3 regions of the Bittarella massiliensis (ex Durand et al. 2017) genome follow, and region 1 is predicted to be linked to each of the others. Evidence: predicted binding sites of a transcription regulator. Region 1 holds the regulator's gene; each other region holds the start of a gene.
The links. The regulator HrcA, encoded in region 1, represses chaperone genes, less so after heat shock. The targets are predictions, from matches to a motif close to TGTTAGCACTCNNNNNNNNNGAGTGCTAACA.
Positions count from the first base shown of each region.

Region 1 (7,896 bases):
GAAGAGGATCATCACGAAGGGGCCAAATGCCTCGGAGAAATTGGAGAAGTCGATCTTGCCGATGTCGGCCATCATCAAAAAGCCCACGAAGATGAGGGCCGGGCCGGTGGCGGCGTCGGGGATCATCAAAAACAGGGGGGCGGCGAAGACCGAGAGGAGGAAGAGGGCGGCGGTGGTGACGGCGGTGAGGCCGGTGCGGCCGCCCGCCTCGACCCCGGAGGAGGACTCCACATAGGTGGTGATGGTGGTGCAGCCGGTGAGGGCGCCCACGCAGGTGCCGATGGCGTCCACCAGGAAGGGTTTCTGGATGCCCGGCAGGTTGCCGTCCTCGTCCAGCATCCCCGCCTTGCCGGCCACCCCCAGCACGGTGCCCAGGGTGGAGAAGAAGTCCCCGAAGAAGGCGATGAAGATCAGCACGATAAAGGCCGGGGTGAAGAGGCCGGAAAAGTCAAACTGGAAGCAGAGGTTGCCCACCTGGCTGAAGTCGGGCAGCTTGAAGAGCTGGGTGGGGAGGGTGGTGACCCCGAAGGGGATGCCCAGCAGGGTGGTGGCGACGATGCCGATGAGGATGGCGCCCTTGACCTTGAAGGCGGTGAGGGCGGCGATGATCAGCAGCCCCACCACCGCCAGGATGACCGAGGGGGAACGAAAATCGCCCAGCCCGATGCCCCCTTCAAACACCCCGATGCCGGTGTTTTTGAAGCCCAGGTAGGCGATGAAAAAGCCGATGGCCGAGCCGATGGCCAGCTTGATGTTTTTGGGGATCATCCGCACGATCAAGTCGCGGATACCAAAGACCGACAGCCCCAGGAAGATGAGGCCCGAGACCAGGATGACCGCCATGATCTGCCCAAAGGAGATGCTGCCCGACTGGAGCAGCGCCCCCAGCATGAAGTTGCTGCCCATGCCGGTGGAGAGGGCGAAGGGCATGTTGGCGTAGAGCCCCATCAGCAAAGTAATGAGGCCGCTGATCACCGCACAGGTGACCACGACGGCCTCTTTGGATACAGAAATCCCGTTGATGTCGACAATGGCCGGCACCGCGCCAAATCCCACAATGGCGCTGGGCTGCACCACCAGTACGTATGCCATGGTCATAAAGGTGGTGAGTCCGGCGATCACCTCGGTCTTGACCGAGGTCTTGCGCTCGCGCAGGCCGAAAAATTTCGACAGCTGTCCCATAGTTTTCCTCCTCTTTTCGCGTTTCGGGTTGTTGTTTTGGTTTCTGCAGCTTTTTTGTCGGCAGTCACTAAATGGACAACTCACAACACGCACGCGGCCGGCGGAGGCGGAGAGACAGCTCCGCCAGGCCGGTGAGAAGTTAGCCATAGTACTTCATTTACGGTGAAGTGTAGAAACTACCCGCCATATCCGGGTATTATATAGCAACCAGCGACACCCCGAGTATACCCCACCCCCTCCCCCAAAAGCAAGGGGAGGGCGCGCCGAAAGTGCGCGGCAAAAACAGGGCGAAATTTGTTCTTTCATACAAACTTTTGCATCTTCTCTTTTGCACCTCTCCAAAAATTCATGCAGAATGTTGAAAATTCGCTCAGCCCTTTGCCGCCCTTTTGTGGGGTCATCCACTTTGCGCACAGCTCTCCATTTTTGATAAAAAAGGGTTGGTTTTTTGGTAAAAACGGTTTGCTGCATTTCCCGGCGGAGTGCTGCCCGCGAAAGGTGGAGCACTTTGCGCCGGGGAGGGACAAAAAAACAGGACCCCGGCCATCTGGCCGGGGTCCTGTGCAGAGACCTCTACTTCCAGAGGTCTTTGATGCGCTCGAGAAAGCTCTTTTGCTTTTCGTAGTTTTGCTCGATGGAGAGGGACTGCTCGAACTCCTCCAGTTCCCGCTTCTGCTCGCGGTTGAGGCGCTTGGGCACCTCGATGGTGACCTTGACGTACTGGTCGCCCTTGCCGCGCCCATTCAGGTACTGGATGCCCTTGCCCTTGAGGCGGAAGGTGGTGCCGGGCTGGGTGCCCTCGGGGATCTGGTACTTGACCTTGCCGTGCACCGTGGGGACCACCACCTCGCCGCCCATGACGGCGGTGTAGTAGCTGATGGGCACGTCGCACCAGACATCGAATCCCCGCCGCTCAAACAGGGGATCGGGGCGGACCGAGACCACCACGATCACGTCGCCGCTGGGGCCGCCGTTGTACCCGGCGTCCCCATAGCCCCGCATGGCAATGGTCTGGTCGTCGTCGATGCCGGCGGGGATCTTCACCTCCACCTTGCGGGTGACGGTCTTGCGGCCGCTCCCGTGGCACTTGGAGCAGGGGTTTTCGATGATCTGGCCGGTGCCGCCGCAGCGGGAGCAGGGCCGGGTGGACTGAATGACCCCAAAGGGGGTGCGCTGGCCCACCGTCACCTGGCCGGTGCCGCCGCAGTCGGGGCAGGTCTTGGGGGTGGTTCCCTTGGCCGCACCGGTGCCGCCGCACTCGTCACAGGCTTCCTGTTTCTGCACCTCGACGGTCTTGGTGCAGCCGTGGGCGGCCTCGAAGAAGTCCAGCACCACGTTGATGTGGCTGTCGCCGCCCCGGCGGGGGGCGTTGGGGTTCTGCCGGCGGCCGCGACCGCCGCCGCCAAAGCCGCCGCCGAAAAAGCTCTCGAAGATGTCGCCCAGGTCGTCAAACCCGCCGAACCCGCCGCTGTAGGCCCCGCCAGCGCCGCCGGCGCCGTAGTTGGGGTCCACCCCGGCATGGCCGAACTGGTCGTACCGCTGCCGCTTGGCAGAGTCGCTGAGCACCTCGTAGGCCTCGTTGACCTCTTTAAAGTGGGCCTCGGCCTCTTTGTCGCCGGGGTTGAGATCGGGGTGATATTTTTTCGCCAGCTTGCGGTAAGCCTTTTTCAGCTCGTCGTCGCTGGCGCTCTTGGAGACGCCCAAGACCTCATAGTAATCGCGTTTATCTGCCAATGGATACCACCTGTTTCCTTTTTAAAGTAGCGTGGGAAAGGGGCGCTTTTGCCGTATCAGTATAGCACAGACCCGGCGCAGCGTCCACCGATGCCCCTGCCGCCAAACAGGCCGACTGCTCTGCTCGTCGGCCTGTGACCCGCTGCTTTTGGGCGCAGCGACTTATTTCTTGTCGTCGTCCACCTCGGTGAAGTCGGCGTCGACCACCCCGTCGTCGCCGGGGGCCGACTGGGCGCCGGCAGCGCCGGCATCCGCGCCGGGGGTGGCGCCGGCGGCCTGCTGTTGGGCGGCGGCCTCTTTGTAGACGCGCTCGGAGACCTCGTAGAACTTCTTCTGCAGCTCTTCGGTCTTCTGCTTTATCTCGTCCACATTGCCGCCGGAGATGGCACTCTTGAGGGCGGTGAGTTTCTCCTCCAGGGCGGATTTCTCCTCGCCCTGCAGCTTGTCGCCCAGGTCGGCCATGCTCTTTTCGGTCTGGTAGACCATCTGGTCGGCGCTGTTTTTCACGTCGATCTCCTCGCGGCGCTTCTTGTCCTGCTCGGCAAAGGCCTCGGCGTCCTTCACGGCCTTGTCGATGTCGTCCTTGGACATGTTGGTGGAGGAGGTGATGGTGATGTTCTGCTCTTTGCCGGTACCCAGGTCCTTGGCGTAGACGTGGACAATGCCGTTGGCGTCGATGTCAAAGGTGACCTCGATCTGGGGCACCCCTCTGGGAGCGGGGGCGATGCCGTCCAAGTGGAAGCGGCCCAGGGTCTTGTTGTCGGCCGCCATCTCCCGCTCGCCCTGCAGCACATGGACCTCGACCGAGGTCTGGTTGTCGGCCGCAGTGGAGAAGATCTGGGATTTCTTGGTGGGGATGGTGGTGTTTCTCTCGATGATCTTTGTGGAGACGCCGCCCATGGTCTCAATGCCCAGGGAGAGGGGGGTGACGTCCAGCAGGAGGATGCCCTCCACGTCGCCGCCGAGCACGCCGCCCTGGATGGCGGCGCCGATGGCCACGCACTCGTCGGGGTTGATGCCCTTGAAGGGGTCTTTGCCGATGAAGTTCTTGACCGCTTCCTGCACGGCGGGGATCCGGGAGGAGCCGCCCACCATCAGCACCTTGTGCAGTTCGCTGGCGGAGAGGCCGGAGTCCTTGAGGGCCTGGCGGACCGGGGCCATGGTGGCCTCCACCAAGTCGGCGGTCAGCTCGTTGAACTTGGCGCGGGTGAGGGTCATATCCAGGTGTTTGGGGCCGGTGGCATCGGCGGTGATGAAGGGCAGGTTGATGCTGGCCTGGGCCATGCCCGACAGCTCGATCTTGGCCTTCTCGGCGGCCTCTTTGAGCCGCTGCATGGCCATTTTGTCCGAGGAGAGGTCGATGCCGCTGTCCTTCTTGAACTCGCTGACCAGGTAGCCGATGATCCGGTCGTCGAAGTCGTCGCCGCCCAGCTTGTTGTTGCCGGCGGTGGCCAGCACCTCCTGCACCCCGTCGCCCATCTCGATGATGGAGACGTCGAAGGTGCCGCCGCCCAGGTCGTAGACCATGACCTTCTGGTCGTCCTCCTTGTCCACCCCGTAGGAGAGGGCGGCCGCGGTGGGCTCGTTGATGATCCGCTTCACGTCCAGTCCGGCGATGCGGCCGGCGTCTTTGGTGGCCTGGCGCTGGGCGTCGGTGAAGTAGGCGGGCACGGTGATGACCGCCTCGGTGACGGTGGTGCCCAGGTAGGCCTCCGCGTCGGCTTTCAGCTTCTGCAGGATCATGGCCGAAATCTCCTGGGGGGTGTAGTTCTTGCCGTCGATGGCCACGTGGTAGTCGCTGCCCATGTGGCGCTTGACGCTCATCACGGTGCGCTCGGGGTTGGTGATGGCCTGGCGCTTGGCCACCTGGCCCACCATCCGCTCGCCGTCTTTGGTGAAGGCCACCACCGAGGGGGTGGTGCGGGCGCCTTCGGCGTTGGCGATGACGACCGGCTCGCCGCCCTCCATGACCGCCACGCAAGAGTTGGTTGTACCCAAGTCAATGCCGATGATTTTTCCCATTGTCGTTTCCTCCTATTTCGATCCGTCGATTTGTTCTGTATGGTTGTGAGGGGCGGCTGCCCGCCCCGGGATATTTTGTCTAGTTGGCCACCTTGACCATGGCGTAGCGGATGACCCGCTCCCCCAGCAGATAGCCCTTTTGGAAGACCTCCACCACCTGGCTCTCGCCCAGGGTCTCGTCCTCCACGTGCATCACCGCGTTGTGCAGCTGGGCGTCAAAGGATTCGCCCACCGGGTTGATTTCCGAGACACCCATCTTTTCCAGCACCTCGCGGAACTGTTTGAGGGTCATCTCCACCCCGGTCTTGAGGTCGCTGTCCTCCTGGCAGGCGTCCACCGCCCGCTCGAGATTGTCCAGCACCACCACCATCTGGGAGAGGGCGGAGGCCACCCCGTCGGTGAACATCCCCTCCTTCTCCTTGGTGGAGCGCTTGCGGAAGTTGTCGTACTCGGCGCTCAGGCGCAGCAGCCGGTCGTTCAGGTCGCTGTTTTCCTGGCGGCAGCCGGCCAACTGTTCTTCCAGGGCCTCCACCTCTTTGTTCTTTTTGGGCTTTTTGGACTTTTTCTCGGCCGCCTTCTCCTCTTTTTCAGGGGTGGCGGGGGCTTTCTCCTCCGCCGGGGCGGTCTGTTCAGCTTCGGTCTGGGCCGTCTTCTTTTCCGGTTCCACCTGCAAGCTCCTCTCTATTGTTATTGGGTCGGGAGGGAGGGATCCCTCATCCGTCCCCGTCGGTTCCATTCAAGATCCTGCCCAGCAGGTCGGTAAAATAGGCCAGGTGGGGGATGATCCTGGTGTAGTCCAGGTGCCGGGGGCCGATGATCCCCAGCACGCCGGTGTGCTCGTCCCCGAAGAGGTAGCCGGTACTCACCAGGGTGGTGCCCGCCAGCTCTTGGTCCAGGTCGTCGCCCAGCAGCACCGCCACGTTCCCCCCCTCTTTGGGGGCGGCCCGCAGCAGGGTGTCGGTCTCCTTGAGCAGATCGAGAAAGGCGTTGTAGCCGTGCTCCGGCGCGGCGTAGCGCAGGAGGTTCGACTGCCCTTCCAGGTGCACCTTGGCCCGGCAGAGCTCGGCGCACATCCGGCAGATGAGCTGCACTGCGGGGGCCAGACAGAGGTAGTCGCCCCCCAGTTCCCGCTGCAGGAAGTCGTCCCGCAGCAGCGCCACCTCGTGCAGCGGCCGGTGGAGGAGGTTTTTGCGACAGAAGCCCGAGAGCTTCTCCAATTGCCGCTCCCCCGCCGGCAGCCCCAACTGACAGACCTGGTTGAGCACCAACCCGGTGTTGGTGAGGGCCACCAGCGCCAGCGTTTGGGGGGTGAGGGCCACCACCTCCAACTTCTCCATCGACAGGTCGGAGAGCTGGGGGGAGGTGGCGAGGACGGCGTAGTTTGTCATGTAGGCCAGAAGGGAACTGGCCCGGGTCAGGAGGATGTCCGGGTCCCTGACCCCCTGGCGGAGGAAGCGGGCGATCTCCCGCTGTTTCTCCACCGGCAGCTCCCGCCGCGGCATCAGGTGATTGATGTAGTAGCGGTAGCCCTGGGCGGTGGGGATGCGCCCGGCAGAGGTATGGGGCTGTTTGACACAGCCGAGGGCCTCTAGCCGGGCCATCTCGCTGCGGATGGTGGCGCTGGAAAAGGCGTCGCCCGCCAGCTTGGCGATGGCCCCGCTGGAGACCGGCTCCCCGGTCTCGGAGTAGAGGTCGCAGATGGCCTGAAGCACAAATCCCTGTCTCGGCGTCAACATCTTCCCACCCCCTTTCCGGCGGCTGCGGCACCCGTTTAGGGGGGACAAATGCCGAAGCAGCGCCGTTTTTGCGTTTAGCAGTCGAACCTCTCGACTGCCAACACATACAGTCTACCCCCAAAGTCAATAAAAGTCAAGAACTGAAATAAATATTTACATATTGGCAACAGTTTTCCCGGTGCCCCCTCTAAAGGGGGCATTTCTGCACAAAAAAAGAGGGGCCACTGGGGCCCCCCTCTCAAGGGGTGCGCTCCGCCTGCGCGGCGGGGGAGTGTTAGAGAGGCGGGGAGGCGCCTCCCCTGCCCGGGCCGTCCCCACCGGGACGGTCTTCGGGGGAGATGGGGTGCTGGGCGCGGCGGATGTCGTGCAGGATCTGCACCCCTTCGGCCACCGCATAGAGGAGGAAGACCCCCACCAGGGCGCCGCAGAAACTGTCCAAAAAGACGGCGAAGCGGGCGGTGAAGGGCACCGGCGGGCCGCCCGATGAGAGGCTGGCCCCGTCGGCAATGGCCAGGAGAAAGCTCCAGACCGCGTCGAGATAGGCGAAGTTGCGCACGATCTTGGCCGCCAAATTCTCGTCCCTTCTCTCCTCTTTCACGAATATCACCGCCTTTTCTACCCATTCTAGTAAATATATGTACTAAAGTCAATAGTAAATATTTTTACTATGCTAAAATGCTGCCAGTTCAACACCAAACGAGAGGGGACGACTCACCATGGTGCCCTACCAGCAGCGGCTGCGGGATCTGCGGGAGGATCACGACAAGACCCAGGCGGAGATCGCCGCCGTACTGGGCACCTCGCAGACCATGTACGCCCGCTATGAGCGGGGGGCCAACGAGATGCCGGTGCGCCACGTCATCGCCCTCTGCCGCTACTACGGCGTCAGCGCCGACTATCTCCTGGGACTCACGGGGGAGGAGCGGTGATCCCCCCTCCCCCCTCGCCCGCCGCTGTGGTATAATGGCCACAAGGCGGCTGTGCTGCCGGGGATAGCCGGGCAGAAATGCAAATGCCGTCTGCTCCCTGCCCCCTCCCCCCTGGCCAAGTGCCACCGCGCCCTCGGCGCCGGCGGTATGGCAGCCGCAGGGCGGCCATGATGCCGGGGCGGCCCGGCCGGTGTGCGGACGCCCTCTGCCCCACGGCCAAATGCCGCCGTGCCTGTGGCCTTGTCGGCCACAGGGCGGTCGCGATGCCGCAGCGGGCCGGCAGGCGCAGACGG
Region 1 covers NZ_WWVY01000015.1:24,169-32,064, forward strand. Annotated here, with positions in the region: gene GT748_RS13135 (NCS2 family permease) at 1-1,182, opposite strand, end outside; purine riboswitch at 1,309-1,406, opposite strand; gene dnaJ (molecular chaperone DnaJ) at 1,756-2,916, opposite strand; gene dnaK (molecular chaperone DnaK) at 3,079-4,938, opposite strand; gene grpE (nucleotide exchange factor GrpE) at 5,018-5,674, opposite strand; gene hrcA (heat-inducible transcriptional repressor HrcA) at 5,652-6,674, opposite strand; gene GT748_RS13160 (hypothetical protein) at 6,949-7,272, opposite strand; gene GT748_RS13165 (helix-turn-helix domain-containing protein) at 7,391-7,603, shown strand.

Region 2 (7,896 bases), on a different contig from region 1:
ATGCCGGATATCTCCTCCCTGGTGAGGGGTTTGTAGAAGACGATTTCGTCCAGCCGGTTGAGGAATTCAGGCCGGAACTGGCGGCGCAGCAGCCCGTTGACCTCCTCCTTGGCGCCCTCGGAAATCTGCCCGTCGGGGCCGATCCCCTCCAAAATGGCGCCAGAACCCAGGTTGGAGGTGAGGATGATGATGGTGTTCTTAAAGTCCACCGTCCGTCCCTGGGAGTCGGTGATCCGCCCGTCGTCGAGCACCTGCAAGAGGATGTTGAAGACGTCGGGGTGGGCCTTCTCCACTTCGTCAAAGAGGATGACGCTGTAAGGGTGGCGGCGCACCTGTTCGGTCAGCTGGCCCCCCTCCTCGTAGCCCACATAGCCCGGAGGCGCGCCGATGAGGCGGGAGACGGCGAACTTCTCCATGTACTCGGTCATGTCGATGCGCACCATGCTGTGCTCGTCGTCGAAGAGGGCCTGCGCCAGGGCCTTGGCCAGCTCGGTCTTGCCCACGCCGGTGGGCCCCAAAAAGAGGAAGGAACCGATGGGGCGGTCCGGGTCCTGGATCCCTGCCCGGGAGCGGAGGATGGCCTCGGAGACCTTCTCCACCGCCTCGTCCTGCCCCACCACCCGGCGGTGCAGCTCTTCGGGCAGCCGCAGCAGCTTGTCGCGCTCCCCCTCCACCAGCCGGGAGACGGGGATGCCGGTCCAGCGGCCGACGATCTTGGCGATCTCCTCGTCGGTGACCCGGTCGCGCAGCAGACTGCCCGCGCCCTTCTGGCCCTGCTCGGCGATCTTCTCCTCCTCTTCCAGCTCCTTTTTCAGGCCGGGCAGCCGCCCGTACTTGAGCTCGGCGGCCCGGTTCAAGTCGTATTGCTGCTCCGCCTGTTCGATCTCGGCGCCCACCTGCTCGATTTCAGCGCGGAGGTTCTGCACCTTGGAGATGGCGTTTTTCTCGTTTTCCCACTTGGCCTTCATCTCCTTGAACTGGGCCCGCAGGTCGGCCAGCTCCTTTTGGATCTCCGCCAGGTGATCCTGGGAGAGGCGGTCGGTCTCCTTCTTCAGGGCCGCCTCCTCAATTTCGTACTGCATGATCCTGCGGGAGATCTCGTCGAGTTCGGCGGGCATCGAGTCGATCTCGGTGCGCACCATGGCGCAGGCCTCGTCCACCAAGTCGATGGCCTTGTCCGGCAGGAAGCGGTCGGTGATGTAGCGGTTGGAGAGGGTGGCCGCGGCGATGAGGGCGGCGTCCTGGATCTTCACCCCGTGAAACACCTCGTAGCGCTCCTTGAGTCCCCGGAGGATGGAGATGGTGTCCTCCACGTCCGGCTCCTCCACCATCACCGGCTGGAACCTGCGCTCCAGCGCCGGGTCCTTTTCGATGTACTGGCGGTACTCGTCCAGGGTGGTGGCGCCGATGCAGTGCAGTTCGCCCCGCGCCAGCATCGGCTTCAGGAGGTTGCCCGCGTCCATCGAGCCCTCGGTCTTGCCCGCCCCCACAATGGTGTGCAGCTCGTCGATAAAGAGGATGATCCGGCCCTCGCTCTTCTTCACCTCGCCCAAAACGGCCTTCAATCGCTCCTCAAACTCGCCCCGGAACTTGGCCCCTGCCACCAGGGACCCCATGTCTAGGGAGAAGAGCTTGCGGTCTTTTAGGTTGTCGGGCACATCTCCCCTGGCAATGCGCAGGGCCAGCCCCTCGGCAATGGCGGTTTTGCCCACGCCGGGCTCGCCGATGAGGACCGGGTTGTTCTTGGTCTTGCGCGAGAGGATGCGGATGGCGTTGCGGATCTCCGCGTCCCGGCCGATGACCGGGTCCAACTTCTGGGCGCGGGCCAGCTCCACCAGATCCTGCCCGTACTTTTTCAGGGCGTCATAGGTCTCCTCCGGGGTGTCGCTGGTGACCCGGGTATTCCCCCGCACCGACGACAGGGCGGCCAGAAAGCCGTCCTTTTTCACCCCAAAACGGCTCCAAATCTCCCGCATGGAGGCACTGGGCCGCTCCAGCAACCCCAGCAGCAGGTGCTCCACCGAGACGTACTCGTCCTGCATCCGCCCCGCCTCGGCCTCGGCCTGCACCAGGGCCTGGTCCACCTCCTGCGAGACGTAGATCTTGTCCGGCTCCCGCCCGGGGCCCGAGACGCCGGGCATCCCCTCGATGCGCTGGCGCACGGCGGCGCGCAGGGCCTCCAGGTCGCAGCCCATCTTTTTGACAAGCGAGGGGATCAGCCCCTCGGGCTGTTCCAGCAGGGCCGAAACCAGGTGCTCCTGCTCGATCTGCACGTTGCTGTGCTCTATGGCCAGGCTCTGGGCGGTCTGCACCGCTTCCAGCGATTTCTGTGTCAGTTTATTGGCGTTCATTGGAACCACCCTCCCATTCTCTTCACACTTTTAGCAGTCTATTCTCTCGAGTGCTAAATACAATATACCCGATAGCTGTGTACAAATTGTGAACGCCGCAAAAATATTTTTGACTTTTTCTGACCTTTTGCTTTTTCCCCTTTCTCCACGGAAAAAAGGACGCGCCCCTCCCCCTGTTTGGGGAGGGGCGCGCCCTTTGGCTCAGCCCTCTAAAACTCTTTTTTGGCGTAGATCCGGCAGGAGACGCCGTAGGAAATCAGGGTCGATCCCACCATCACCGCAGCGATCAGCCCCACCCAGAGCACCGTCGGTAGCTGCGGCAGGGAGAGCTGTTCGAGAGCGGCGAACTTCCCCGCCAGCAGGGCGATGGCAAAGATGGCGGCCATGGCCGCATAGAGGATGATGCGGCTCTTCTCCGCCCCCCATTTGAAGGTGGGCGGCAGCAAAATCAGGTTGAAGAGCACCCCAATGCAGGCGGTCAGCACCGCCGTCAGGGCGTTATTCGCCATGTCTTCCGGGCGGATAAAGGAGTATCCAACGGTGATGAGGAAGGCGACCACGCCCCCCAGCAGGGGCATCCCCACCCCCAGCACATACTTGGAGAGCACCACCTTGCTCCGGCTCACCGGCAGCGCGGCGGCGTAGGCCGGCCAGCGGGCCATGTCGTCGTAGGAGAAGGTGGTGATGCAGAGGATGGAGAGCATCATCACCACGATCCCCACGATAAAGGAAGAATTCTTCATCCCCAGTCCCAACACCGCCATTCCGACCAGGTAGAGGATGTAAAACTTGGCCGATTTGCCGAAGATGCAGAAATCCTTGAGTAAAAGTCCCCTCATCTCTTCTTCCCCCTTATAAAGTAGAGCACCATTTCCTCCAGGGTGCAGCGGTCAAAGACCAGCCCCTCAAAGCGGCGGCGGTTCTCCTCGCTGCGCTCCACCAGCGCGTCAAAGCCAAAACTGGTCTCCCGCAGGCCGATCAGCTCGCTGCGGTCCAGCCGCTCCAGCTGTTCCCGGGTGCCCTTGAGCACGCTGTAACCGTAGAGAAGGGCGTCCTTCTCCTCGCAAAAAATCAATTGGCCCCCATCCAGCAGGGCGATGTAGTCGGCCACCCGCTCCAAATCGCTGGTGATGTGGGAGGAGATGAGGATCGAGTGCTCCCCGTCACCGATGAACTCGGCGAAGATGTCCAGTATCTCGTCGCGCACCACCGGGTCCAGGCCGCTGGTGGGCTCGTCGAGCAGCAGCAGCTGGGGCGCGTGGCTCAGGGCCGCGGCGATGGAGAGCTTTGCCTTCATTCCCCGGGAAAAGTTCTTGATGAGGTCCCCCGGCCGCAGGCCGAAGCGCTGCAGGTAGCCGGCAAACTGCCCCTCGTCCCAGTTGGGGTAGATGCCCGCCATGATGTTGGAGACCTTTTGCGGGGTCAGGAAATCGTGAAAGGCGCTCTCGTCCATCACCACCCCCAGCCGCTGCTTGATGGCCATCTCCTCTTTTCGATTGTCCATCCCCAGCACCGAAATCTCGCCGCTGTCCCGGGCAATCAAGTTCAAAATCAACTTGAGCAGGGTGGTCTTGCCCGCGCCATTTTGCCCCACCAGGCCCATGATACAGCCCTTGGGCACGCTCAAATCTACGTCCCGCAGGGCAAAGGAGCCGTAGCTCTTGCCGACCCCGCGCAGTTCCAAACAATTTTGCGTCATCATACTCTCACTCTCCGCTGTAAAGCAATGTCACCAGCTGTACCAATTCCCGCTCCGACACGCCGCAGCCCCGGGCCAGTTCGACGGCTTTGGCCAAGCTCTCCTCCAGGGCGCGCATCCGCTCCTCCCGGGCAAACTCCAGGTTTTTCTCGGCCACAAAGCTGCCCCGTCCGGGTTGGGTGGTGAGGAAGCCCTCTCTCTCCAACTCCTCGTAGGCGCGCTTGGTGGTGATCACGCTGATTTTCAGCTCCCGGGCCAGCAGCCGCATGGAGGGCAGCGCCTCCCCCGGCTGCAAAACCCCGGTCAAAACCTTGTCTTTGACCTGGTCGACGATCTGCTGGTAGATGGGTTTGTCGCTGGAATTTTGGATGATGATGTCCATAGGTCACCTCGAGCACAGAATATATCGATATATTGTATATACAGTATATATACAATCAGCACGGTTGTCAACACCCTTTTGCCCAACTGGCAAACATTTTCTTTTCCCCCTGCAAGCAAAAAAAGGCCCCTTCCGCCGGGCGCGGAAAGGGTCCTTTTTCTCATTTTTTTATCTCCACTGCACTGGGCCGCCCCGCCCCTGCAAGGCCAGCAGCGGCCGGCAGATCGCGGTGGAGAGGACGGCCGCCACCAGGGCCTCCGGCACCCCCACGGTGCCCACCAGGGCGGCGATCCAGCCAAAGAGGGCGCCGTAGGCCACCCCCTGGGCCGCCGCATAGGCAGGGCCGAAAAAGAGGTAGATCCCCCCCATCACCAGCAGGGTGTTGCAGAGGGAGCCGACCACCGCCGCCACGGCCATGGCCGCCGTCTTTCGCCTGCCGCCGCGGGCAATGGCCCGATAGCAGAGCCCCGCCACCACCCCGATGAGGATGCGGGGCACCAGGCAGATCACCAGGCTCCACAGGTTGCCGTGGGTCTCCCCCACCCCGTAGAAGGGGGAGAAGACAAAGCTGCTCAGGTTGGGCTGAAAGGTGTTTTTCAGCAGGCTGGTGAGCCCGAAAAAGCCCCCCAGCACCCCGCCGGCCTTGGGACCCAGCAGGATCCCCCCGATGATCACCGGGATGTGGACGGTGGTGGCGTTGATGAACCCCAGGTTGATGTACCCCAGCCAGGGCACCGCCGACAGGACCGCGATCAGGGCGGCCAGCAGCGCCATCTGCACCAGGGCGGTCGTTTTTTGTCTCGTCTTTGACACAGCGCATTCCTCCTGCTGCCGTTCCCGCATGAAGGGCGGGATACAGCGCATATTCTGGGAAAAGAGGGCCGGGGTTATTCGCCGCCCCGGCGCTCCGCTGTATTTTTCCGATAGATGGCCGCAAGCCCCCGCAGCAGCAGGTGCTCCTTTAAGAGGAAGGGCGCCCGACAGTAGGGCTGCACCAGGGCCGCCCACCGCCCGCAGAGGTAGAGGGGGCAGTCCGTCCCCAGCGCCTCCTGCAGCCGCTCGGCCATCCCGTCGAGCATGGCGGCGTGGCCGTGGAGCAGTCCGCCCCGCAGGGCCTCCAGCGAGAGGGCCAGGCCGGGCATCACGGCGGTGCCCCGCAGGGCGCCGCCCTCCCCCAGGGCCACGGCGGCGGTGGCCGTCCCCAGGGAGAAGGCCGCACAGGGCCCCCCCGCCAGGGTCATCGCCCCCACCGCCAGGGCCACCAGATCGCTGCCGGTGGCCGCCGGGTTCTGGGTGCGGATGTCGAGCCCTGTCTTGACGCCGGGCCCCAACACCAACCTGCGTCCCCCCGGCCGCACCAGCAGGGCGGCCGCCTCGGCCGCCACCTGGCGCAGCGAGGGCACCACGCAGGAGAGGACCGCCCCCGAAAAGGGCTCCTCCCCTCCGCCGGCCAGGGCCAGCGCCTGGCGGATGTGCAGGGCCAGGTCAAAGGCGGTTGCGCCCTTGCAGGTGGCGGTCTGCGCGACAAAGCGCAGCTCCTCCCCCGCAAACGCTCCCGCCGAGATGGCGGTATTGCCCACATTCAGCACAAGCAGCATAGCAAGGTCCTCCCCCTTGTGACGATCTCCGGAAAACCAGCTGATTTCCCGGTGCCAGTGTACCCCATTTCCGGCCAATTGGCAAGGGCGCGCCGCCTCCCCTCCGCACGCCCGGCAGCTCCCTTCTCCCCCTCCTGCCGGCTCCCCTGCACCTCCCCGGCGCGGGCGGAGGGGCCGCGCCGGGGAGGGTGCGGAAAAAAGAACCCTTCATCCTGTCAAAACTGCCTTTGGATTTTTGGTAATATCGATAAAATAAGAGAAAATGATTGATTTTTTTGTTGACTACCACTATACTGTGGGTAGTGGTATTTACAGTTTGTTAACAAGAGGGAAGTGCTTGTCGAGGTCGTTTCCCGCCTTGTTTGGCAGGCCGAACGGATTTCAACTTCTGAGGAGGTACGCATCCATGAAAAAAATGAACAAACTGGTCATCTTCTTAATTCCCATCGGCATTGCAGTCAACTTCGTGGGTGGGCAGATCGCCATTCTGCTCAAACTGCCGCTCTACTTAGACGCCATCGGCACCATTGTGGTGGGCGCGCTCTGCGGCGGCGTTCCCGGCGCCCTGGTCGGTCTCATCACCAACCTGCTCAACGCCATCACCTCGCCGACCACCCTCTACTACGCGGTGCTCAACGTGGCCTTCGGCTTCGTGGCCGGCTGGTTCTCCAAACTCGGCGTCTTTAAGAGCCTGTGGAAGACCCTGCTGTCCGCTCTGGTCTTCGGCTTCATCGGCGGCGTCATCGGCCCCTGCATCACCATCATCTTCCTGGGCGGCTACGGCGCCAACGCCACTGGCCTCATCACCGGCGCCCTGGTCGCGGCCGGCTGGTCGGTCGCTCCCGCCTGCTTTGCCTCTGAGGCGTTTGCCGACTTGCTCGACAAGATCCCCACGGTGATCATCGTCTTCATCATCCTCAAGAGCATGCCCAACCGCTTCCTCACCAAGCTGCCGCTCGGCCACGTCTACATCGGCGCCAGCGGTGCCGACGAAGACGACGAAGAGGAAGAGACCCTCTAGGGTCTCCCCTTCCCAACCTCGACTGCAAAAAAGACAGGCCGCTGGGTGAGCAGCGGCCTGTCCCTTTTCCCAAGGCAGCCCCAAATTTTAACACAAAGGAGTGGATCGGTTTGGATCTGGATTTTGCCTATTCCTTTAAAAATCCCCAGCTCTACGGGAACTGGCTGATGGACGTCAATCCCCTCAACAAGTTCAACTTCTGCGCGGTGATGGCGGCCGTTGGCTTCATCCTCCCCCACTGGTGGATCGGCTACGCCATGATGGCGGGCTACCTCGTCCTGGCGGCCATCGCCGGCAAATTTGGCCCCTTTTTCAAGATGTTTTACAAGGTCTTCCTGCTGGTGGGGGCCATCCTCTTTTTGATGCGCGCCATGTTCACCGAAGGCACCACCATCCTCTTTAGCTGGGGCAACATCCACGTGACGGTGGAGAGCATCTTCTACGGCCTGCGGGTGGCGGGCACGGTGGTCGCCTTCTGCGGGGCGGTCATCCTCTTTTACAACATCACCCCCATGCGCGACCTGATGTACTCCCTCGAGCGCATCGGCGTCTCCCACGAGACCTCCTATATCTGCCTGGCCTCGATGCAGGCCATCACCGATCTGGGGGAGAGCTCCAAGGTCATCATGGACTCCCAGAAGGCCCGCGGCATCGAGACCGAGGGCGGTCTCATCAGCCGGATGAAGGCCTTTATCCCCATCATCGGGCCGCTGGTGCTGGGGGCCATCTCCAACACCGAGGAGAAGTCCATCGCCATGGACGCCCGCGCCTTCTCCGCCCCGGTGAAACACACCTTCTTGCGGGAGCTGCGCAAGACCCCGGCTGCCGAAAAGGCGGCCATCATT
Region 2 covers NZ_WWVY01000009.1:147,259-155,154, reverse strand. Annotated here, with positions in the region: gene clpB (ATP-dependent chaperone ClpB) at 1-2,351, opposite strand, end outside; gene GT748_RS11000 (ABC-2 transporter permease) at 2,561-3,190, opposite strand; gene GT748_RS10995 (ABC transporter ATP-binding protein) at 3,187-4,053, opposite strand; gene GT748_RS10990 (GntR family transcriptional regulator) at 4,058-4,432, opposite strand; gene GT748_RS10985 (ECF transporter S component) at 4,601-5,245, opposite strand; gene GT748_RS10980 (type III pantothenate kinase) at 5,320-6,030, opposite strand; gene GT748_RS10975 (ECF transporter S component) at 6,437-7,051, shown strand; gene GT748_RS10970 (energy-coupling factor transporter transmembrane component T) at 7,162-7,896, shown strand, end outside.
Region 2: a site for HrcA is predicted at 2,380-2,410, ahead of clpB (ATP-dependent chaperone ClpB). Genes of this name have one in related genera too.

Region 3 (7,896 bases), on a different contig from region 1:
GCCGGAGCAGCCCCACAACCCCTATGTCATAGTGACGACCAAGGTCACCGACAAGAGCACCCAGGCCTACCTGCACAACTATGTCGGCATCATCTACGAGAAGCGGCTGCAAAACTATGGCCCTGAGCAGGTCATCGGCACGGTCAAGCGAATGGGCCGCTTTCTGCGCGGTCGGCGGCTGCGGCAGCAGAGCGGCGGCCCGTCGGTCATGCCCTGCCCGGGGGAGGAAGAATCCTTTGAGGAGCGGCTGCTCGACGAGATTTTCCGCGAGTTGGAGTGCATGGGTCTGCGCCGCGGGCTGATGGCCGCCCAGTGCACGGCCTGGGCCACCCTCTATCACTACCAGTACAAGGGGGACGGCAAGCAGCTCTTTACCAAAGACCTCTATCCAAACGTGGGCAAACAGGTGGGCTGCAAGTGGCACAGTGTGGAGCACAATATCCGCAACGCCATCAAAATTGCCTGGATGCCCGCCAACTTTGAGCAGACCGGCGTTCGCTTTCCCCACCTGGTGAAGGCCAGCGGCGCCATTCCGACAAATGCCCAATTTTTGGATGCGTTTGTCGCCCGGCTGCGAGAGCGGCACTGATTGGGCAGCATTTGGGGGAATTAAAAAAAAGAGCAGAAAAACATATTTTTCAATAGGCTTTAACAGGCACAAGGGGCTGCGGGGAGAATCATCTCTCTCCACAGCCCCTTGTGTTTGTTTGGATGAAAATACTCGTTTCAGGTTATAAAATCCCGTCTGCCGGCCGAGAATCTTTCGACAGAAAGTTCGCCGGTGTATAATTAATAAAAAGTTTACAATCAAGCCATTTCCCGTTTTTTATTTTTTCAGCTTTCATCATGTATCGACACTTGACGACAGAAATGGACGACCAATCTCGAGGTCGGCTCCCTTCTAACCGTGATAGATTGCGCGTGGAGAGTCTCCAAGCGACTACGGAAGAAGGGAGGGCGTGACTGTGAGCTGGTTGGAAGCGTTCTTGGACTGGATCAAATGGTGGAACTAGATTTGCTTTGTGCGACGGAAAAGGGGATGAGGTAATCCCCTTTTTTGTGTACAAGTTCGCTATGATAGGCATGATGTCCTCTAAAATTTTTTGTATAAGGAGAGAAAAATCATGCTGAATATTTTACTGCTAATCAAATTCATAACTATTTTCGCATTGACAAACTTACTCTATTACAGACTCGAAGGAATAATCATTTCAAAACGGAAAAGAGCAGTTGAGACAACTGTTATAGCAGTATCATCTGCCCTGACAATATCTGTAATTGGCAACTTCTCGTTGTCGCCGATGATAGCGTTGGTATTGATTGCAGTCATAAGCGTTTACCATTCCCTTTCCAAACACAAAGCAATTATGAAATCGCTTTTCTGCATCTTTGACATCTACGCAGTTTTGCTGTTCGCAAGTTCTTTACTAGGTGCTATTGTGATGACAGTGATGTTTTTCATCCAATCCGATTATCATAAAGTTTCGGTTGCTGTGTGCACGTCGGTTTTGCAAGTAATTTTGGCTATAGCTGTAGGAAAATCCAACTTTCCCAAAGCTGTGCTGAAGCCATTGTCCAAACGCAAAGAAATTCTTTCTACTGGTATTACTGCAATTCTATTTGCAATGGCTGCCATTGTAAAAGTTGACCACGACCTATTGGCGAAATATGCAGAAGTTATCATAATGGCGTTCTCTATTCTTATTTTGGTGATTGCGACTGTCAGAGTGAGAGAGGTGATAGAGGCAGAGGTGGATAAGGAAGTTAGACGCCGCGAAGCCGTGCACAGGGACCACAAGGAGAAAGATATTCTCCCATCTGTTGCGGTGAGCCTTGTCAAAATGAGAATGGCGCTCGCTGAATACGATGTCGAACTCGCCGAGAGTTTCGCACCCGACGAGGCCGAGGTCTTGCAGTTGGCCAACGAGAAGGCGGAGGAGATCCGTGACCGCATCATCAACGGCTACGAGCCGCCGGACACCGGCATCTCCACCCTCAACAACACCTTGAAAAACCATGCGGCGATGGCAGCCAAAGAGCATGTCCTTTATCGGGTCGTCGTCTTTACGAGGGTCGAGTCCTTGCTTCACTTTATGAAGCTGCGCGAAGTGGTCCGCCTGATTGGCGACCTCTCGAGAAATGCCATCCGCGCGGCGGGCGCTGCTGCCAATGGTCACGGCGCGGTAGAGGTCTATCTCGGTTTCAACGAGTGTGGAGATTACGAAATCTGCGTCTATGACAACGGCCCCGATTTTCCGCCGCACATCTTGGCGGCACTGGGAGAACTCGGCAACACCACCAAGGGCAAAGACCATGGATTTGGATTGGCGGATACCGTCAAGCTTCTCGACGACTACGGTGGAGACTTTGAAGTGGTAAAGTTGGAGGACGACCCCGAGTTTACCAAGTGTGTCCGGGTCACCCTCCCGGAGAAGCGTTCTCAAAAAAAGAACAGGGGTGGAGCAGCCCTGACAACCAAATAGGCGCGTCTCACCACCCGGGCGCACCTCGGCCTAGCGGCCCGCCCTTCGGCAAAAAACCGGGCGGTCACTGACGACGGGGGAAGGGGGCAAGCGACCCCTTCTCCAAAAATGAAAGAGGAAGTGCAATCGATATGAAGACCTACACGGTTAACCAGACGGAAATTTGTATAGAGGGCATCACCCGCACCACCTACGGCCTGACGGGAGAGACAGTGGAAATCAGCGACATTTCCCTTGATCGCGAAAAGGTCGAAGCGTTGGCAGAGCGGTGTAGCCGCCTGGAGGTGAGCGAGTGCCACCTGTATGACATCGTGGAGGATTCTTACGGCTTGCCCCTCTGACAGAAGGGAACGCTCTCTGTGAGAAAACGCGCACAAAGGGCGCAAAAAACAAGCGATTCCCTGCCTTTTATTCGTTTGCAGTGTGCTGATGGGCCCTAACCAGATACCCATTGGCGCAGGCAAAAAGGACCCGAGAAGAGGGGCTCATCCTCCCTCTTCCCGGGTCCTTGCCTTTTGGGGGATAAAGGGGCCGCATCCCTCCTGTACGTCCGCTTTGGCGTTGGCCCTCTGCCCAAGGGCCCTTTGGGTGTAGGCCACACAAAGCCGTCCCTCTCTGCCCCCTCCTTTACAGCAGCCATTTTGTCCGCCATCCCCTGTTGCCGGGCGGCGCAGGGACGCTGCCGTCCAGATGGGGAGGGGGAGGAGTGGGCATATTTGCAAGGTCGTTTCCCGCGCGCCTCTCCGCCCCCTCGCGCCTCGCTGTCCCCGCGCGCCTCTCCGTCCCCGCGCGCCGGAAAGGCAGCGGTGTGCGGCGGCAGGGGGTTCCCCCCCCAAAAAAAAGAGGCCCGGAAAGGGGGGGGGGAATCCCCCCTTCCGGGCCTTTTGTTTTCTCTGTTATCGCACGAACCAGCGGTTGCCGCAGTTTTGGCAGACCGCCTCGGTGTGCACCGTGTTTTTGACCTTTTGGTTGGTCACCGCGGGGATGATGAGGATCAGTCCAAAGGTGCAGATGGCCAGCAAAATCCAGAAAAACCAGCCGATGCACCCCCGGTTCTTGATGGTGGTGTGGTTGACGGCTTGCACGGTGACGTGCTCGCTCCCACAGCGGGGACAGTACACGATGGCTCCCTCCTTCTTCATCGTCCTCCCGGCGGCCCTGCGCCCTCGACCGGGTGCCTTCACACTAGCACAGCGCTGGAAAAAATGCAAGGGCGGCCGCCGCGTTTTCCCCCCTCCGCGAAAATGTTCACAATTTGTACATTGATTTGCCGGCGGTTGTGCGCTATCCTGTTTTTAGCACTCGTATACAAGGAGTGCTAATTTTGCGAGAGGTGATTGAGACCATGGCGAAAAAACAGTTTAAGGCCGAGTCCAAACGGCTCCTCGACTTGATGATCCACTCCATCTACTCCAACCGGGAAATCTTTCTGCGGGAGCTCGTCTCCAACGCGTCCGACGCGATTGACAAGCTGTGCTACCGCAGCCTGACCGACGAGGGGGTCGGCCTATCCCGGGGGGATTTTGAGATCCGCATCACCCCCGACAGGGAGGGGCGCACCCTCACCGTGTCCGACAACGGCGTCGGCATGGACAAAAAGTCCCTGGAGGAAAACCTGGGCACCATCGCCCGCAGCGGCTCGCTGCAGTTCAAGCAGGACATCGCGGGGCAGGAGGGGGCCGACGACACCGACATCATCGGCCAGTTCGGCGTGGGCTTCTACTCGGCCTTTATCGTCAGCGACAAGGTCACCGTCATCTCCCGCGCCTACGGCGAGGAGACCGGCTACAAGTGGCAGTCCTCCGGCGCCGACGGCTACACCATCGCCGAGTGCGAGCGCTCCGCCCCCGGAACCGACGTCATCATGCACCTGAAGCCCGACACCGAGGACGAGCAGTTCGGCGAGTTTTTGGAGGAGTACCGCCTGCGCCAGTTGGTGAAAAAGTACTCCGACTACATCCGCTGGCCCATCAAGATGCTCTGCCACAAGACCCGCCCGGTGGAAAAGCCCGAGGGGGAGGAGGCCGACGACCAGGCCCCGGCCTACGAGAGTTACGAGGAGGACGAGACCCTCAACAGCATGGTCCCCATCTGGCACAAGCCCAAGGGCGAGGTCGGCGAGGAGGACTACGCCGCCTTTTACAAGGAGAAGTTCGGCGACTACCAGGACCCGCTCAAGAGCATCCGCGTCAGCGCCGAGGGGCTGACCGCCTCCTACGAGGCGCTGCTCTTCATCCCCGCCCGCACCCCCTACAACTACTATTCGGCCGACTATGAGAAGGGGCTGCAGCTCTATTCCAGCGGGGTGCTCATCATGGAGAAGTGCGCCGACTTGCTGCCCGAGCACTTCCGCTTTGTGCAGGGGGTGGTGGACAGCCAGGACATCTCGCTGAACATTTCCCGGGAAATGCTGCAACAGGACCGCCAGGTGCGCACCATTGCCCAGAGCTTGGAGAAGAAAATCAAGCGGGAACTGTCCAAGCTGATGGAGGAGGACCGGGAGAAGTACGAGGCCTTCTTCGCCCAGTTCGGCCTGCAACTCAAATACGGGGTGGTGGGCGAGTACGGCGCCCACAAGGACCTGCTGGCCGACCTGCTGCTGTTCTACTCCTCCACCGAGGGCAAGCCGGTCACCCTCAAAGAGTACGTCTCCCGGATGAAGGAGGGGCAGGAGCACATCTACTACGCCTGCGCCGACTCGGTGGAGAAGGCCGCCAACCTGCCCCAGACCGAGTATGTGCGGGACAAGGGGTGGGAGGTGCTCTACCTCACCGACGAGGTGGACGAGTTTGTGATGCAGGTCCTCCACGAGCAGGACGGGCACGAGCTCAAGAGCGTCAGCGACGCCGACACCGTCAGCGAGGAGGAGAAGAAGGCCGCCGAGGAGGAGACCAAGGCCCACGGCGAGCTGCTGGACTTCCTCAAAGAGGCGCTCAAGGACAAGGTCAGCGACGTGCGCATCTCCCCCAAACTGGGCAGCCATCCGGTGAGCCTCACCAGCGAGGGCGGCGTCACCCTGGAGATGGAGAAGTACTTCGCCCAGATGAAGATGGACGAGGCGCCCAAGGCCCAGCGGGTGCTGGAGCTGGGGGCCAGCCACCCCGTCTTTGCCAAGTTGGAGGCGGCCTACAAGGGCGACCGAGAGCGCGCCGAAAAGCTGGCGCTGCTGCTCTACGAGCAGGCCTCCCTGATTGCCGGGTTCCCGGTGGAAAACCCCACCGCCTACACCGATTTGGTCTGTGAACTGCTGTAACTTATAATAGAAGAGAGCCGATTGGCCGGACAGCGCCCACAGGGCCTGCCCGGCCAATTGCTTTTCCGCCGCCTTTGTGTTACCATGGGCCAAAAGAGAAGGGGGCGGGACCTGTGAAGCGGGGCGGTTGTGTGGTGCATTGTGTGCTCCACCCCACAAGGACAGCCCGCAAGGGGGTCCGCAGAGAGGGGAGAGAGGGATGATGGCCGATCATTTTCCCCAGGCGGCCCGAGAGGTGATGGAGGACCGCTTTGGGCGGGACACCGTCCTCTCCCTGGCGACGGTGGGGGAGGGGGGCCCCGCGGTGCGGCTGGTCAACGCCTATTACGAGGACGGGGCCTTTTATGTAATTACCCATGCCCTCTCCGGCAAGGTGCGCCAAATCGAGAGAGACCCCGCCGTTGCCGTCTGCGGCGAGTGGTTCACCGCCCGCGGCAGGGGGGAAAACCTGGGCTGGCTGGGCAGGGAGGAGAATGCGGCGCTGGCCGCCCGGCTGTGCCGTGTCTTTGCGGACTGGTACCAAAACGGGCATCTGGACGAGGGCGACCCCAACAGTTGTATCCTGTGCATCCGGCTGGACAGCGGGGTGCTGATGAGCCACGGGACCCGCTACGACATTGATTTTGCAGCCGCTCGGGCGGCCAAAGAGAGGGGATCGAAGAGATGAAGCGCGCAATGATGCAGGTGTATGTCAAGGGGAGCGACGAGGCCGTGCCCTTTTATCAAAGGGCCTTTGACGCGGAGTTGATCAGCAGCTATCAAAACGGGGACGGCACCTATTACCACTCGGAACTGGCCTTTGAGGGCCAGGTGTTGGCGGTGGCGGAGCGCAATTCCGCCTATGCCATTGCGGGGGAGGAGGCAATCACCGGCAATGTGATGCAGTTTTGCCTCGACTACGGCGAAGGCGGGGAGGAGCGGGTCACAAGGGCCTACGACACCCTGCGGGAGGGGGCGACCCTCCTCATCCCCCTGGGGCCCTGCGAGTACAGCCCCCTGATGGCCGACCTCATCGACCGCTACGGCGTTCGCTGGTGCCTGTTTGTGTAAAAAAAGCCCCCTGCAAAAGAGAGAGCGGGCGGGGACCGAAGCTGCATTCGGTCCCCGCCCGCTCTCCTGCGGTTTTGCCCTATCTTCTGCGGCTCCCCATGCCGACGGCGCCCAACACGGTGACGCCGATGCCGCACAGGGCGGTGCAGATGCCCAGCACAAAGGCCACCACTGAAAGTCCCTTTCTCATTCTTTTTCACCCCCTTGACCGGCCGCCCGACGGGGGGCCAGATTGTACTGATAAAAGGTGTCGAAGGCCCCCATCAAGGGGCCGGAACGGCGGTTGTCGCGGCGCAGGTACCAGTGGGCCAACACCCCCACAAAGAGCAGGGTGCCGACCATGCAGACGATCATGTCCTGCATGGTGTCGCCCACCCCGGTGCTGAGAACAAGCTGCGGGTCAGAGCCGTCGATGCAGCTGACGGTGTACTCGCCGATCTCCCACAGGCCCGCCACCGCCATGCTCACCGCGAAGACGAAAAGACAGCACAGCGGCCCGTCCTTTCGGTCGATTGCCCGCCCGGGCTTGAAAAAGTAGAAGCAGCAGAGGGCGAGAAAGGCGACGAACACCCCCGACAGGGTGTGCATGGCCTTGTCGTAGTAGGGGATGTTGTAGTGGGTGATGGTGATGCCGATGGTGTGGGCCAAAAAGATGAACAGGTAGGCCCAGAAGTTGAGCTGGTGGCAGGTTTTGAGCCGGAAGAGGCGAAAGACGAGGGTGGGCAGCAGGAGCAGCGGCAGCCCCAGCAGCGACTTTTGAAAGAGGTAGCTGTCCCCGTCGCGCAGCAGGTAGGTAAAGGCAAACCCCAGGTGCAGCGCCACGATCGCCGACACAAAGATGCGGTTGACGAGGGCGAAGGTCTGTTCGCGTTTGAGCAAAAAATCCCAACCTTTTCGTGTGAGTTTCGGCCGCCAAGCGGCGGTATTTCCCATCTAGTATAGCAGGGAAAAGGGGAAAATCCACTGGGATTTTGTAAATTTTCCCGGTGGGGGAGGGCGGGAAGGGGAAGGGCGCCTCGAAGGCGCCGCGGGATGCGCGGTTTGGGAAAAGGGGTCGGTGCGGATAGATGAAATGGCAAGCGCATCCGACCTCGATCGTGCCGTCCCCGA
Region 3 covers NZ_WWVY01000002.1:124,239-132,134, reverse strand. Annotated here, with positions in the region: gene GT748_RS01705 (sporulation initiation factor Spo0A C-terminal domain-containing protein) at 1-589, shown strand, start outside; gene GT748_RS01700 (ATP-binding protein) at 1,125-2,483, shown strand; gene GT748_RS01695 (DUF6514 family protein) at 2,615-2,824, shown strand; gene GT748_RS01690 (hypothetical protein) at 3,380-3,625, opposite strand; gene htpG (molecular chaperone HtpG) at 3,829-5,736, shown strand; gene GT748_RS01680 (pyridoxamine 5'-phosphate oxidase family protein) at 5,936-6,403, shown strand; gene GT748_RS01675 (VOC family protein) at 6,400-6,786, shown strand; gene GT748_RS01670 (hypothetical protein) at 6,973-7,665, opposite strand.
Region 3: a site for HrcA is predicted at 3,777-3,807, ahead of htpG (molecular chaperone HtpG). Genes of this name have one in related genera too.